DNA from 2 places in the Bacillus sp. 1A genome. Region 1 is predicted to be linked to the other one. Evidence: riboswitches for the same ligand, from Rfam matches in the RefSeq annotation. Region 1 holds a riboswitch; the other holds the start of a gene.
What was found. Region 1 has a riboswitch for cyclic di-GMP ahead of ACUN0F_RS31520 (methyl-accepting chemotaxis protein). Riboswitches for the same ligand answer to the same signal wherever they lie in the genome.

Region 1 (8,131 bases):
GAGATAAAATAAATACGCGATCCGAAAGTAAGATTGCCTCATCTAAGTCATGTGTAACCATAACGATTGTTTGCTTCTCTTGGTGCCAAGAGTTTAAAAGCCAACTATGTACTTCCATTTTTGTAAAGGCATCTAATTTTCCAAAAGGCTCATCAAGTAGCATAATTGGCTTTTCACATAAATATGTGCGCAGAAAACTAATCCTTTGACGCATACCACCAGACAATTCATCTGGATAATGGTCTGCATATTCATCTAGCTGAAACTGCTTTAATGCTTCCATTCCTTCTGTTAGCCTTTGTTTTTTCGGTTTACCTTCAATTTCCAATGGCAACACTATATTTTGCAAAGCTGATCGCCACGGTAGTAATAAATCTTGTTGCGGCATATAACTTATAACATCTTGCTCTTGTACGTGCGTATCCTTATACGTTACATTCCCACTTGTTGGTTTTTCAACATTTGCAATCATATTTAATAATGTGCTTTTCCCGCAACCACTCGGTCCTACAAAGGAAACGAACTCTCCCTCTCGTATAGAAGCACTAATATTTGCTAATACATTCTTTCCATCAAAAGCTTTTACAATCTCTTTTATTTGTAATCCACTCATTTTTCACTTGGAAGGAACTCATTTGTAAAGGCATCTTTCACATCAATTTTCTTCTTAATAACTTTGTTATCATATAAGAAATTCATGTAATTCGTCCAAACTTCTTCCTTCTGTACTCCCCACGCTTTTGCATCATCTTGATACTTCGTACTTAACCATTTTTGACTTTCTTGTACTAATTCTTTATTCACATCTGGAACTGCTTTAATTAAAATATCAGCAGCTTCTTTCGGTTCTTTAATTGCAAAATTATAACCTTCTGTCGTTGCACTCATAAACTTTTTCACAAAGTCTTTATCTTGCTTCGTATGTTTTTCACTCGTAATAATAACAGGACTATAGAAATCAAGCGCTGGGTCTAAGTCTTTCACCATAATCGTATGTAACTCTTTTCCTTGGCGCTTCGCTTCAATTCCATCCCATCCGTAATATATCCATTCAAAGTCTGCATCACGACCGATTGATTTAAAGAAATCTGTTTGTCCTAAGATGATTTTTTCAACTTTATTAAAATCAGCTTGATGCTTCTCCATGATTGTCTTCAACGTTGCTTCTTCTGCTGGTCCTCCCCAGCCGCCGTAACGTTTACCTTCAAAATCTTTTGGTGACGTCATATTATCTTTTTTAAGTGATGCAAAAGCTGAAGTGTTATGTTGAATGATTGCCCCTACAGATACAACAGGAATACCTTCCACACGAGCCAACGTTACATTTTCTTGTGCGCTTATTGCGAAGTCAGCTTTTCCGGAAGCTATCATTTGCTCCGCTGTCACATTATCACCTGGCTGAATAATTTCTACATCTAATCCTTGCTTTTTATAATAATCTTTCGCTTGCGCTACATATAGGCCAGTATGATTCGTATTCGGAAACCAATCTAATACTACTTTTACTTTTTGATCTTTACTTGCACTTTCTTCTTTCTTCGCCGGATTACATCCAGCCACACCTACTGCTAATAAGGCAGCCAACATAACTTTTAAACCTTTTTTCATTTTCTGCCGTCCTTTCTATATATCCATGGTGCTGTTATTCTTGCCATAAACTCCACGATAAAATACAGACATAATGTCACCATAACAATAATTGCTGCCACACCAAATACTCGGGCTGTTAAAAAGGATTTTGTAGCCCTTGTAAGCATAACCCCTAATCCTTCGCTTGCACCGAGCCATTCCCCAATAATTGCTCCCATTACGCTATATGTAACTGCAATTTTTAAACCTGAGAAAAAGTATGGCAGCACTGCTGGAAACTTTACTTTCTGGTAAACTTGCCATTTCGTTGCCTTCATCGTTTGCAACAACTTCAACATATTTTTATCTACCGTTTGAAAACCTTCTAAAATGCTAAGCGCAATCGGGAAGAAACAAACGAGTATTACTACCATTACTTTCGGTAGCATTCCATATCCAAACCAAATAATAAATAACGGTGCAAGTACAACGATTGGAATCGTTTGCGAAATAACAAGCAACGGATTTATTAAAATACGAAATAAAGGGATAACATCCATAATAATTGCAATACTTGTCCCAATTAAAATCGCAAAAAACAGTCCGATTAGAACCTCTTGTAACGTTTGCATCGTATTCGGTAATAGTAAATCTTTCATTCCAATTAATTCTTGAACAATGGCAGAAGGCTTCGGTAAAATCCACGGTTCAATTTTAAATAATGAAACAGATCCTTCCCATATCGCTATGAGAAGGATAAGCCAAATTGTTGTAATTATTTTAGATTGCTTCTGGTTTTGCATATTCATCACGGTACTTCCAAACCTTTTCATCTATCGTTACACCAGTGCTTGGACGATAATGGATTTTAATAGAAGTAATCACTTCTTCTGCTCCAGCATCCACACAAGCTTGTTGCGCACGTTTAATGATATCAAGAAGTACATCTAATTCTCCTTCCAGCGTTGTTTCCATTGCCCCTACTTCATAACGAACTCCCGATTGTTGTACAACCTCAATTGCTTTATCAACAACAGAATACACATCTTTGTTCTTCGCTTGTGGTACTACTGAAAATGAAATTGTAACTTGTTGTGACATAGTAAAATCCCCCTTATAAAATGAAATATTAAAACAAGAAAAGGCTTTCCTACTGCGTAGGAAAGCCTTGTATGCAAGTTATTATAGAATAACATATGCTACATCACTTTAAGTAACTCCCTACGCTGGCATTATCCAGATCAGGTTGAGGGTCGATGTTTGTTTACATCCTCTCAGCCAATTGGCTCCCCGGTCCTTAATTCGTTTTCATTGTAGCATGATTTATTTTATTGAACAAACAAAAGCACGTATAATCATTTCATTTAACTTTTGAATTCCCCTATTAACTCTTGTAACTCCTGTGAAAGCCAGCTTAAAGAACTAGCTAATTCAGCAATATCTTGTACAGACATTTCCTGTTCTTTCATACTTTCTTCAATATTATTACTACTATTTGCATACTTATTTGCAATAAGTGATAGTTCATTTACAACACGAACAATATTTTGGCTATTTTGCAATATATCACTTGAATTTCTAGAAACAACTCTAACTTGATTTGTAACAGATTGTGCTGATTTTGAAATTTTTTCAAAGAAAGCACCACTACTTTGAAAAAGTTTAATTCCGGATTCTACTTCTTTTGAAGCTTTTTGTATTGAAACAACAGCTTCTTCCGTTTCAACTTGTGTTTCCCCTATTAATTTCGCTATATCTTTTGCTGATGCTTCCGTCTGCTCTGCTAATTTTCGCACTTCATCAGCAACAACGGCAAATCCCTTTCCGGTTGCCTCAGCACGTGAAGCTTCAATAGAAGCATTTAAAGCTAGCGAATTCGTTTGATTTGAAATACCTGTAATTACATTTACAATATCACTAATTTCTTTTGATCTTGTTTCCAAAGAATGAATGATAGAAGATAAATCTTGTACTGCATTTTGTATTATGTTCATTTGATTAATCGTCTGTTCAATAACACCATTTCCTTTTACTGAATGATGCTTCGTACCTTCAGACTCTTTCGCCATTTGTTTTGCAATATTAGTTATCTCTTCCATCCTATCTTCCATTTCATATACAATACCTAAATACTTTGGTACTGAAGTTTCTTGTGATTGAACGCCAGCCCTTAACTCAACTATAGAACTTACGATTCCTTGGACTGCCATGCTATTCTCTTTCGTACTCACTGACAATTCTTGCGAAGATGAGGAAACCTGTTCTGCTGCCTGCTTCACTTTATCTATAATTCCTTTAAACTTCTCAATGGTATTATTAAAATACGCATTAATAATACCAATATCATCTGGTCTTTCCTCTAATTTAATACTTAAATCACCTTTACCGACTCTGCGCAATCCTTCACGTAAATCCCGCAATGGAGCAAGTGCGTTACGCACAATTAAGAATTGAATAAAAGTTGCAATTAAAACAGAAATACAAATAAACATTAAACCTTGTATAATGAACTTTTCTTTTGTACTAGGAACAATAGAAGCATCTACATCAGCTGCAACAAGTGCCACAATGTTACCTTCTCCATCTTTAATAGGCTCTAATATCGTTACCCATGTTCCTAATACGTCTTCATATACTTCTGTCATGTTTGCTTTTTTTGTGCTCATTACTTTATCATATGCTTTCATCCAAAGGTCTGGTTGTTTATAATATTCTCCCGGCCTTACTTCAACAACATTTGCTAAACCTGTAGATAAATCAATGATTTGTAGCTCACCTTTTTCATTTTTTTTCGCTCCAACAATATAGGTTTGTCCAACACTGTTCAATTCTTCCGTTGATTCATCTAATTTCTCTGTTAACTTCTCTCTCTTTTCTCTTTCTGCCGTTGGGTCTTTTGCAACATCTCTCAATATTTCTGCGTCTAATTTATGTAATACCGTATCTCCTGTTTCAAAAGAATGCCTTTCAAATATAGACATCATGCTATTTTGAAACATGTTAAAACTTAACGCTCCCATAGTACCGACAAGCGTCAAAATAACTAACACAGTTAACAATACATTTTTTTGAAGAAATGATAGCTTATGCCAATATCTTCTCATTAACATCACCTTTCTTAATTAACTTACTATAAAGTAACGCTATTAAAATATATACCTTATTAATAAACGATAACGGCTCTCATTTGTTTATAAACAAAAAAAAGACCAATGAAAAGAGCATTGGTCAAGACCAACCCTATCCGTCCGGTAACTGGCTAGCATAGCCTTTCGACCTTAGCTCCTGTAGTTTTGCGTCCTAATGTTTCCATCAGTTTGCCTTTCTCGCTGAACGAGTTGAACGATATGGGAGTTCTATGAGAATTAAATTATTCTCTATCAAAGATTACAACATAAGAATTAAAATGTCTACCTATTTAGAGATGCAAATGTAAAGTTTCAATGTATTATTTTTTCGAAATAATTTAACAAAGTTCGTGAATGTTACATTTCTTGTGTTATATAATAAAAAATGTATATAACACAAGGATTATTTTGAGTATTTGTTTTAATTTTCGTTCAAATTAAATTATTCAAATATATCTTAACTAATGAATTTCGGAGGTAGTTTATCATGTTTTGGCTACAATTTCTTACGTTACTACTCTGCATTTTTATTGGCGCACGCCTAGGCGGAGTTGGTCTAGGAGTAATGGGTGGCGTTGGTATGGCAATACTTGTTTTTGTCTTCCACTTACAACCTACAGCTCCTCCTATTGATGTAATGCTTATGATTTTAGCAGTAATTACAGCTGCCGGTGCACTGCAAGCCGCTGGAGGAATGGACTACCTTGTTCATCTAGCTGAGAAAGCATTGCGAAAAAATCCAAAGCGCATTACATTCTTTGCTCCAATTGTTACTTATTTATTTACACTGTGCGCAGGAACTGGTCACGTTGCTTATTCTGTACTTCCTGTTATCGCAGAAGTCTCTCGCGAATCTGGGATTAGACCGGAACGACCAATGTCAATTGCCGTAATCGCTTCCCAACAAGCAATTACAGCTAGCCCTATATCAGCTGCAACAGTTGCACTTTTAGCAATGCTAGCTGACTATAAAATCACCTTATTAGATATTTTAAAAGTAAGTATTCCTTCTACCTTCATCGCTTGCATGGTAGCTGCATTTGTTGCTAGCAAAATGGGGAAAGAATTAAATGAAGACCCTGAATACTTGAAACGTTTAAAAGAAGGAATGATTCCTAAAATTGAAGAGAAGAAAGAATTTGTTGGTTTAAAAGGCGCTAAACTATCCGTTATCCTTTTCTTAGTAGGAACTTTCCTTGTCGTACTTCTCGGTTCATTTGAAGCACTTCGTCCAGGATGGATGGTTGACGGGAAGTTAATTCGTCTTTCCATGCCAAACACAATTGAAATGGTTATGTTAACTATCGCAGCTCTTATTATTATTTTCTGCAAACCAAATGTAGAAAGCATCGTGTCTGGTAACGTCTTTAAAGCGGGGGCAACAGCAGTTGTTGCTATTTTCGGTATCGCTTGGATGGGAGATACTTTCTTTAACGGAAACTTAAATATGATTCAAGGATCAATTCAGCACCTAGTAACAAGTGCACCATGGCTATTTGCCATCGCATTATTCATTCTATCTATTTTACTATATAGCCAAGCAGCAACAGTACGTGCTTTAATGCCTCTTGGATTATCACTCGGTATTCCACCAGCGCTACTAATCGCAATGTTCCCTGCAGTAAATGGATATTTCTTCATTCCAAACTATGGAACAATCGTTGCTGCCATTAACTTCGATCGCACTGGTACAACAGGTATTGGGAAATATGTTTTAAATCATAGCTTTATGATTCCAGGCCTAATCGCAACATTCACTTCTATCGGAATTGGAATGCTTTTAATATCAATTATGTTTTAAAGAAAAAGCACAAACCTACATTTTTAAAGGGTTTGTGCTTTTTTAATCAAACGTTTGTTTAAATATTTTTAACCGTCCATTATGTTTTTTACTATTTTTGTGAAGTTCCGTTTTCCTACAAACCCCTATTTACTTCCTCAACTAGCTTCTTCGTACTTTCATACGGAGATTCAGCTAAACTAATCGTGGAAATAATAGAAACGCCGTCCGCACCTGCTTCTATAACTGACGCTGTATTTTCAATTGTAATGCCACCAATCCCGACGATCGGTATTGTAATTCCTTGCTCTCTAAAATAAGCTAAACCTTTCGTTCCTTGAACTGCTTTCGTATCTTTTTTTGTACTCGTTGGGAAAATAGGGCCAACACCTAAATAATCAGCTCCGTTTTCAATTGCCCAGCGTGCTTCTTCAATTGTATGTGTAGATACACCAACAATTTTATCACCCATTTTTTCACGAACAGAAGTAATTCCTTCATCATCTTGGCCAACATGCACGCCATCTGCATCTAACTCCATAGCTAGTTCCACATCATCATTTACGATGAATGGTACACCGTACTCTTTACAGACTGCTTGTAGTTCTTTCGCGAAACAAATACGTTTCTCTCCCGTTAAAGCCCCTTCCCCCTTTTCACGAAATTGAAAAATTGTTATACCACCTTCAAGTGCATCTCTCAATACTTGTAGTGGCCCCTTCGCACAATTGTTACTTCCCATAATAAAATATACTGATAATAATCTAGACATTTCAGCCTTTGTAATACAGGGCATCTAGTTCACCTCCTTACTATATAAGCTCAATCTTCCCATACTTCTCAATATCACCCGAAGTGGTATTCGCTAACTGATTTAAAAATTCAATTTGGAAACTACCAGGTCCCTTTTCCACTGTCTTAGCAGCTGCCAGTTCCGCAGCTACACCATAAAACGTTAATGCCGCTACTGCTGCCTTTACATAATCCTTTTCTACTGCTACAAATGCTCCTATTACAGAAGTTAGTAAACAACCAGTTCCCGTAACTTTCGTTAAAATAGGGTGACCATTTCGAATAAGGATCGTTCGTTCTCCATCTGTAACAACATCTTCTTTTCCAGTAATCACCGCTACTGTATTTAATTCATCCGCTGCCTGCCTTGCAATACTTACGACATTGCCATTTCCAACACCGGCGTCTACCCCTTTAATTTCCCATCTCTCATTAATAACGTTCGCTATTTCAGCTGCATTTCCGCGGATAATCGCTAAATCAATTTCAGCCGGAATATGTCTCGCAACTTCTGTTCGATACGATGTTGCTCCTGCACCAACTGGATCAAATAGTACTGGTACATTATTCACATTTGCTGATTTACCAGCAAGTAACATCGCTTCTACCTCTTCAGGACGAAGTGTACCCATATTTAAAACAAGAGCACCCGCAATGCTAGCCATTTCTGCTACTTCTTCTTTTGCATACGCCATTACAGGCGATGCTCCTAACGCTAACAAACCGTTAGCTGTAAAGTTTGTTACAACAACATTTGTAATATTATGCACGAGTGGATTAGACTCTCTCACCAAATCCACTACTTTACTAATTTCTTTCATATTCATCCTTTTCATCTCCTAACTATAGTGATGGGAGATAC
Region 2 (8,131 bases), 640 kb from region 1:
GGAGCAGGGACGGGAGCTGGCGGTATTCTCCTTGGTCTTGCTGATTTTCCGCTTTTACTCGGCATTAAAATTAAATTTTTATTCGATGCAGCAACATTGTACGGATTTGATACGAGCAACAAAGAAGAGCGCCTTTTTATCCTTCACGTTTTCCAACTTGCCTTTTCAAGTGACGACTACCGAAAAGAAATATGGAAAGCAATTGAAACGTGGGATACAGAAGAAGAAAATCATATGGATTGGGAAAAGTTCCAAACAGAGTACCGAGACTATATCGATTTAGCAAAAATGCTTCAGCTCGTACCGATAATCGGTGCCCCGGTCGGCGCATATGCGAACTATCAATTACTGCAAAGGCTCGGAGAAGTGACGATGAATTGTTATCGTATGCGATTGCTGAATAAAAATTAAAAAGAAAGCATCCTAAATGTGTAATTTAGGATGCTTTCTTTAGAAGTTAATGCCGTTATAGCCAACTCCGACTACAGTCAATACGATAAAGAGCACAATGAGTATTATATACCCACCACTACCGCCTTTACCGCCAAGTCCCATAGGAATATCCTCCTTATTGTTATAGGTTGCTTTTACTTTATACTTTTCTGAATTTACCAATAAATTCCTTCTGAAGCGCTAACTAACTTGCAAATCGTTTCGTTTCATTTTATAATTTATTTACCGACCGGTAAGTAAAAATAAGTGAGGTACAGTATGACAAAGAATTTACAAACATCGCAAAACATTGTAGAAGCATCATTTAAACTCATGGCAGAGCACGGCATTGAGAAGATGAGCCTTTCCATGATTGCGAAAGAGGTAGGTATTTCAAAACCGGCTATTTATTATCATTTTTCTTCTAAAGAAGCGTTAGTCGATTTTTTATTTGAAGAAATTTTCTCTGGATATCATTTCGTGAGTTATTTCGATAAAGAGCAATATACGAAAGAAAACTTTGCAGAAAAATTAATTGCCGATGGTTTACATATGCTCTCTGAGTATGAAGGCCAAGAAGGAATATTACGTGTTATAAATGAATTCATCGTAACTGCGGCGCGAAATGAAAAGTATCAGAAACGCTTATTTGAAATACAAGAAGATTTCTTAAATGGTTTCCACGATTTATTGAAGAAAGGTGTAGAACTTGACGTTGTGTCACAACATGCAACGGAAGAAAATGCTCATACGTTAGCGCTCGTAATCGATAATATGAGTAATTACATGCTGATGGGATTCCAGTTAAAGTATAAAGAAATTTGGATTCAAAATGTGAAAAACGTAATGAAGGAGGAATAAAAATGAAAATGCAAAAAAACTGGTGGCTCGGTTTTCTTGGATTCATTGGGATTTATAAAATACCAGGTATGATTGAAGCTTTTCAAGCAGATGGAAGTTGGATGAAGTTAATTGGCTTCATTTGGCTACTTTGGTTCGGATATTTTATTCCAGAGAAGAAAGAAGATTAAATTTCAATTTTATGTAAAGTTATGTAAAATATAGATTGAGAGTATTCGTATATTAGATTACTAGATTTGGAGTGGTTACATGGATCCATTGAAAAATGAAATTAACCCTGACATGGTCAAGGTGTGGAAAGTTCGTGCTGTAATTGAAGAAGGAATCGGTATTCTCGTCATTTTAGCTTACCTTTTCCTCATGATAAAGTTTGATTGGTGGGCGTGGATTTTGTATGTGTTAATCGGGTTAACGGTTGCACTAGCACCATTGGAGTACTTCGTATTCCCGAAACTTCGTCAGCGTTATTACAGCTACCAACTAAATGAAGAAGAACTTGAAATTCAGCACGGTCTTTTCGTCGTAAAGCGCGTATTAGTACCGATGATTCGTGTACAGCACGTGACGATTGAACAAGGACCGATTATGAGAAAATATGGATTAGCACAATTACACATTTCAACAGCTGCAACTTCACACAGCATCCCAGGCTTAACGATGTATGAAGCAGAAATGTTGAAAACGAAAATCGCAGAATTAGCGAAAGTGAGTGATGAGGATGTATAAGAGGCAGCATCCAATCACGATGTTATTAGAATTAAAAATAACAGACTTTATACCACTCATTATTTTCATGTTTAGCTTAAATGGAAAATTCCCGTTTTGGTATTTAATTCCCGCTGCATTCGGCTTACTCACCGTCTTTTCAGCGTTTGAAAAATGGTATTACACAACATATTGGGTTGAAAATAACGTATTACATGTGAAACAAGGGCTCTTTGTGAAGAAGGAGAGCTACTTAAATAAAGAACGTGTTCAAACGATTAATACAAGTTCTAACGTGTTATATCAAATGCTTGGCTTAAAGAAAATTCAAATCGAAACAGCTGGCGGGGGCGATGATGCAGAAGTAAGCTTAGCTGGAATTACAGTAGAAGAAGCAACAGAGCTTATTGCAATGCTAAATGAGCCAACTCCAGAAGTGAAAGCAGAGGATATATCAGAAGAAGTAGTCGAAAAAGAAATCGTTACAGAAGAAAAACAAGCGACAGAATACAAATTAACTTGGAAAGAAATTTTGTTAGCATCTGTTACATCTGGTCAGTTTGGATTGTTATTCTCATTAATCTTTTTCGTGTATCACCAAGTAGATGAGTACATTCCGAAATGGATAGAGAATGGCGTAAAGTCGTATGTAATGGAACATGATGTATATGGATGGATTTTCATGGTAGCCATTTTGATCGTCCTTTCTTGGATTATATCTACAACTGGTTACGCTTTAAAACATGGTAATTTCACAGTAAATCGAAGAAATGATGAGGTCCGCATTTCGCAAGGATTACTTGAGAAAAAAGAACTCGTACTAAAGTTACATCGTATTCAAGGTATTACGATAAAAGAAAGTATTTTGCGTCAGCCATTCGGTTATTGTGCTGTGCAAGTAGAAGTCATTCAAAGTAAGGGAATGGGTGACGAAAAAGAAAAAGTTACACTGCATCCTATCATTCGAAAAGATCGCGTACAACAGTTACTTGCACATTTACAATTACCATACGAACTGAATACAAACATTATTTCATTACCAAAAGTAGCATTACGTCGTTATTTAATTGATAGTTTTATATTCTTCGCAATGCTAGCAATCCCGCTTATCGGAATAAGTGTTTACTTTGAAAAGCACTTCATCATGTGGGCATTAATTCCGCTCGCAATCCTCATCTTTACACTTGGATACGCAACATTTAAAACAAATGGTTACAGTGTAAACGGAGAGCAAATTACGCTTGTATATCGCAGCGTCGGAAAATATACAGGACTTGTTAGAAGAAGACATGTCCAATCAATGGAAAAAACACAATCCTATTTCCAACGCCGTGCGGATTTATGTACGTACAAATTCTCTAACGCATCATCGGATTATAAATTAGAGCATACGAGAGTAGAAGATGCGGAGAGAATGCAGGATTGGTATAAGAAGAGAATGAGTGAGAATTAACTTGAAAAAGCTTGCCTATTATGAAAGGCAGGCTTTTTTTATTATAGGAAAATGAGTGACTTAATTCATATATTAGTAAAGCTACAGCGCACATATATCAATACATACCAAAAAAGGTAGTATGCTTCTATTTCAGGAAAATCTGTGGAATTTTTGATATAAATGGTATACTAATATAGAAAAAGTATTAGGAGGCTATATATGATAAGTCAGTTAAAAAGAGAATCACTTGATGCATTAAAAGGAAAATGGGGATTAGCGGTAGGGGCAACTTTATTAGTCGGAATCCTTATTGGAGCTGTTGAAATTCTAACTACAGGTATTTTCTCGATATTTTGGGGGTGGGAAGAAGCAAATGAGTCACTTACAGTAACTATTATTGCAATGTTTATTATCGGGCCGTTAACAGTAGGTGCTTCTTATTTTGTTTTAAATGTAATTCGCGGGACTAATGCTCGTATTGGTCATATATTTAGATGGTTTAACGATGGAAGTAAGTTTATGAAATCGTTTTTAACATATTTACTAATGAATGTGTACTTGGTTCTATGGACATTACTTCTTATTATTCCAGGTATTATTAAATCATTTTCTTATTCTATGACATATTTTATTTTGAATGATCATCCAGAATATACAGCGAATCAAGCGATTACTGAAAGCCGTCGTATGATGAATGGACATAAAATGGATTACTTTTTACTATGCTTAAGTTTCTTAGGTTGGTTCATTTTAAGTATTCTTACTTTAGGAATCGGTTTCTTATGGTTAGTACCTTATTTCTACACGACATCAGCTGCATTTTATGAAGAGATTTCAAAAGAATATTATAAAAAAGAAGACACTACTTTCTAATAACCATCTATCCCCTAAAGAATATAGGGCACAGATAGAAGAAGAACCACCGGATACATATGAAATTTGTAATATATGTTATTGGGAAGATGATGAGGTTCAGTTTAACAATCATGACTTTGAAGGCGGGGCGAATGAAGTTTCGTTAAGGCAAGCACAGAGAAATTTCATTGCATTTGGTGCTTGTGAGGAATGTTTTGTGCAATCAGTTAGAAAGCCAAATAGTGAAGATGTGAAGGGCGCTAGTTGGAAGCAAATTCAGTAAGTAAAATGTTATTACTCAATTTATCAGGAGTAATAACATTTTTTTATGCAATGATGAAAGAATTAACGCCGTCTTACAAAATAAAACAGTAAAGATGATACAGTAATAGGAAGGCCAGTATCCAGAAAAGCTTCTAAATAAAAGGATAAAAAATCTCTGTCGTTAAACCACATAAAGAATAAATGATTGTAGGAAATACCTAACAGTATAAATAAAGGAATACCGATCTTTAATTCGTGACTTCCTTTTATTTTTCTATAACAAAATTCACCAAATAAACAACCGATAAGAACAGGGATGCTTCCAAGAATTGAAAACATAATAATAGATACCCAAATCGGTCCCCAGGAGTCGGCATAATTTGGAACTAGTGTATACTGTAAAACGTTCACAATGATAGAAAAAACCAGTAAACATATTAAATAACTAATAGAAAATTTTTTCAATGGAATCATCCTTATAAAATTTCACTTTATTTTTATGAAAATATAAACGTCTTTAAATTATAGATTAGATATATAAGGATAATTAATTTTTATACATTGCGTGTTTATGGATATATTTTCAATGAATATAAAAGTATAGATGTATAGTCAACTTTGTGTATTTAATGTTATCATATTGAATGATATGGAAATTTTTAATAGAAGAAGCAACGAACAATTCAAAGGCGAGGAAGCTTTTGTTGTATAAAGAAAATATTTATTATTACTCAGCGATATTGAAAATAAGGTACGTATTTATATAAATTTAGTAGAAATGGGGTTTTAAAAAGGAATGAGTACAAGTATAACACGGCAAAAGATTTTAGAAGCCGCTTCTCAAATTGTGCAATGTAAAGGGGTTGCTAAGTTAACCTTAGAAGCGGTAGCTAAAGAGGCGGGGATAAGTAAAGGTGGATTGTTGTATCACTTTTCAACTAAAGAAGCTTTAATAGAGGGCATGATACTCAAAGGGACGGAGGAGTATCAAGACGCTATTCACAATAAAGTTGCGGAAGACTTAGAGAAGAAAGGAAGGTGGGTACGTTCTTTTGTAGAGGAAAGATTAAGTAATGAGAGAAGAGTAGAAGAGCTGGGTAGTAGTATGATGGCAGCATTAATGCTAAAACCTAAATTACTTGAACCGTTACAACAATCATTTCAGCAACTGCAAAATAAAATAGAAAATGATGAGATAGATTCAGTTTGTGCCACAATTATTAGATTAGCGGCAGATGGATTATGGTATTCGGAATATTTAGGGGTTGGAAGACTAAGCCCCGAATTAAGAGAAAAAGTAATTCAAGCTCTTATTTGTAATTCATATAAATAGAATATACGAACTATATAATGTAAAATAATTCACCATTGCTTATTTAATGCACTGGTGAATTATTTTTTTTATTAGAAAAATAGAACAATTTTATAGAGTATTGAATTATAACCGTCCAGACGGTATAGTAATATTTGGTTTAAGAGGAAAATGAAACAAAAAAAGAATAAAAAATATTTTTAGCACACTATTCGAAAGGATAGGCCGCAAAGCTTAGAGTCTACGGTAATACATATTGGTTACTAAGATCGTCTGGTTGCACATTTTTGATGCAACCGGACGGTCTTTTTTTGTTATATAAATATAAAAAATAGGAGGGAATTATACAAATGAAAAGTACTAAAAGGCATATTTCGATGGTTTCATTAGTTTTTCTAGTATTATTTTCAGTGCTAAATGTGTGGGCTCCAGTTATTCAAGCTGCTGTGATAAAAAATCCAGTGGACGAGATTAATATTTCCCGTACTGATGGTACAACGTCTGAACCATATCAAGCCTCAGATGGCATGAAAGTAGAAGTGAAGTGGTCAGCTAAAGAAAAAATAAAAAGTGGAGATCAATTCACAATTGATATGCCAAAAGAATTCAGAAAAGATCTTATGAATATGAGTTTTCCTTTAAAAGATGCTGAAGGAAAAACAGTTGGTACATGTGAGATGAAAAAAGGTCTATTGACGTGTACTATGGGTGATTACGTAGAAGGAAAGAATAACGTTAAAGGTTCTTTATTCGTAGAATTTTACTTTGGGCTAGAAGCATATGATGGTGTCAAAGAAATTCCATTAGAATTTAACGTTGATGGTCAAATCGTTAATAAAGAAGTAAGTGTAAATAATACGACAGAGAGACCGAAGCCACATCCCAATACAGATAATTTATTGAAATGGGGTTCTTATAATCAAGAAGATCCGTCCATTGCTGATTGGCTTGTATATGTAAATGCAACTGGAACAGAAATGCAAGATCTTAAATTAACAGACACATTAGGACCTGGGCATGAATTAATTACAGATAGCTTAGTATTAGAAGAGGCTGTATTTGAAGATGGCTATGCACCAACAAATGTTAAGCCAGCAGATTTATCTAAAATTAAAATTAATGCAACGAAAACTGGATTTACAATTGAATTTCCAGACAGCTCAAAAGGTTATATTTTAAGATATAAAACAAAGATTACTAATCCTGCTGCAAAGCCTCATAAAAATACAGTGAAATTAGAAGGCAAAAATATTAAAACTGAAGAAAAAGTAGGAGAAGTATTTGTAAGTGGTGGGGGAGGAACTGGTTCAGGCGACGATCATCCACCTAGTATTGAAAAGAATATAGTTGATGAGAGTGGTAAGCTTGTAGAGAATCAGCAGTTAGCGCAAATGGATCAACCTATTCAATATCAAGTTGGTACACATATACCAAACGATCCTCCTAAATACACATCTATGGTAATTAGTGATGATTTAGAAGATGTATTAGAAGTATTAGAGGCAAAAGTGTATGATCAAAATGGCCAAGATATTACTTCTAAAGGAACACTAAAGATAGATAAACAAAAAAGTGAAGTAACATTTACGTTCGGTGAGAATTTTGACTATAAGTCATATGAAGACCAGGTAATTAACCTCAGCATTAAGGCGAAAATTAAAGCTAATGCAGATTTATCTTCTTACGTAGATAAGAAGATTCCTAATAAAGCGGAATTACATTTTGATGATAAAACATTAACATCGAAAGAAGTAAATGTTACACCGCCTGAAGCTCCAAAAGAAGGTACAGTATCGATTCATAAAATAGATGCTGAGAATCCGAACAAAGGGTTAAAAGGTGCCGAATTTGAAGTTCGAAATAGTGCAAATGAAGTTGTTGCAAAATTGATAACGGACGAAAACGGCTTTTCAGTACCTCAAACTTTAGCTCCTGGGACGTATAAAATTTATGAAACAGTAGCACCAGAAGGGTATCAAAAATTAACGATTCCAGTAGAGGTTACACTTCAAGCTGGAGAAACAAAAGCAATTGAAATTAAAAATACTTTGCAAAAGGGTCAAATTGAATTAAAGAAAATTGATTCGGAAAATGGTGAAAAACCATTAGCAAATGCAGAGTTTGATATAGTAAAAGACGGTGTAGTAGTTGAGCATATTATTACAGATAAAGATGGTAAGGCAATCTCTAAACCGTTAGCGCCAGGGAAATATATTTTAAAAGAAACGAAAGCGCCTGAAGGATACCAATTAAAAGAAACAGAATTC

Region 2: it holds a riboswitch for cyclic di-GMP, as region 1 does, so the genes downstream of both, ACUN0F_RS28165 (SpaA isopeptide-forming pilin-related protein) here and ACUN0F_RS31520 (methyl-accepting chemotaxis protein) in region 1, are expected to answer to the same signal.

The regions. Positions count from the first base shown of each region.
Region 1 is NZ_JBQYLZ010000001.1:6,152,225-6,160,355, forward strand. It holds gene ACUN0F_RS31500 (ABC transporter ATP-binding protein) at 1-613, opposite strand, end outside; gene ACUN0F_RS31505 (ABC transporter substrate-binding protein) at 610-1,608, opposite strand; gene ACUN0F_RS31510 (ABC transporter permease) at 1,605-2,378, opposite strand; gene ACUN0F_RS31515 (MTH1187 family thiamine-binding protein) at 2,350-2,670, opposite strand; TPP riboswitch at 2,771-2,872, opposite strand; gene ACUN0F_RS31520 (methyl-accepting chemotaxis protein) at 2,934-4,673, opposite strand; cyclic di-GMP riboswitch class I at 4,817-4,901, opposite strand; gene ACUN0F_RS31525 (anaerobic C4-dicarboxylate transporter family protein) at 5,185-6,498, shown strand; gene thiE (thiamine phosphate synthase) at 6,614-7,273, opposite strand; gene thiM (hydroxyethylthiazole kinase) at 7,290-8,105, opposite strand.
Region 2 is NZ_JBQYLZ010000001.1:5,509,321-5,517,451, reverse strand. It holds gene ecsC (ecs operon protein EcsC) at 1-411, shown strand, start outside; gene ACUN0F_RS28210 (sporulation protein YjcZ) at 451-555, opposite strand; gene ACUN0F_RS28205 (TetR/AcrR family transcriptional regulator) at 712-1,293, shown strand; gene ACUN0F_RS28200 (hypothetical protein) at 1,296-1,463, shown strand; gene ACUN0F_RS28195 (PH domain-containing protein) at 1,543-2,019, shown strand; gene ACUN0F_RS28190 (PH domain-containing protein) at 2,012-3,451, shown strand; gene ACUN0F_RS28185 (DUF975 family protein) at 3,653-4,306, shown strand; gene ACUN0F_RS28180 (CPCC family cysteine-rich protein) at 4,257-4,571, shown strand; gene ACUN0F_RS28175 (hypothetical protein) at 4,634-5,017, opposite strand; gene ACUN0F_RS28170 (TetR/AcrR family transcriptional regulator) at 5,349-5,885, shown strand; cyclic di-GMP riboswitch class I at 6,057-6,149, shown strand; gene ACUN0F_RS28165 (SpaA isopeptide-forming pilin-related protein) at 6,209-8,131, shown strand, end outside.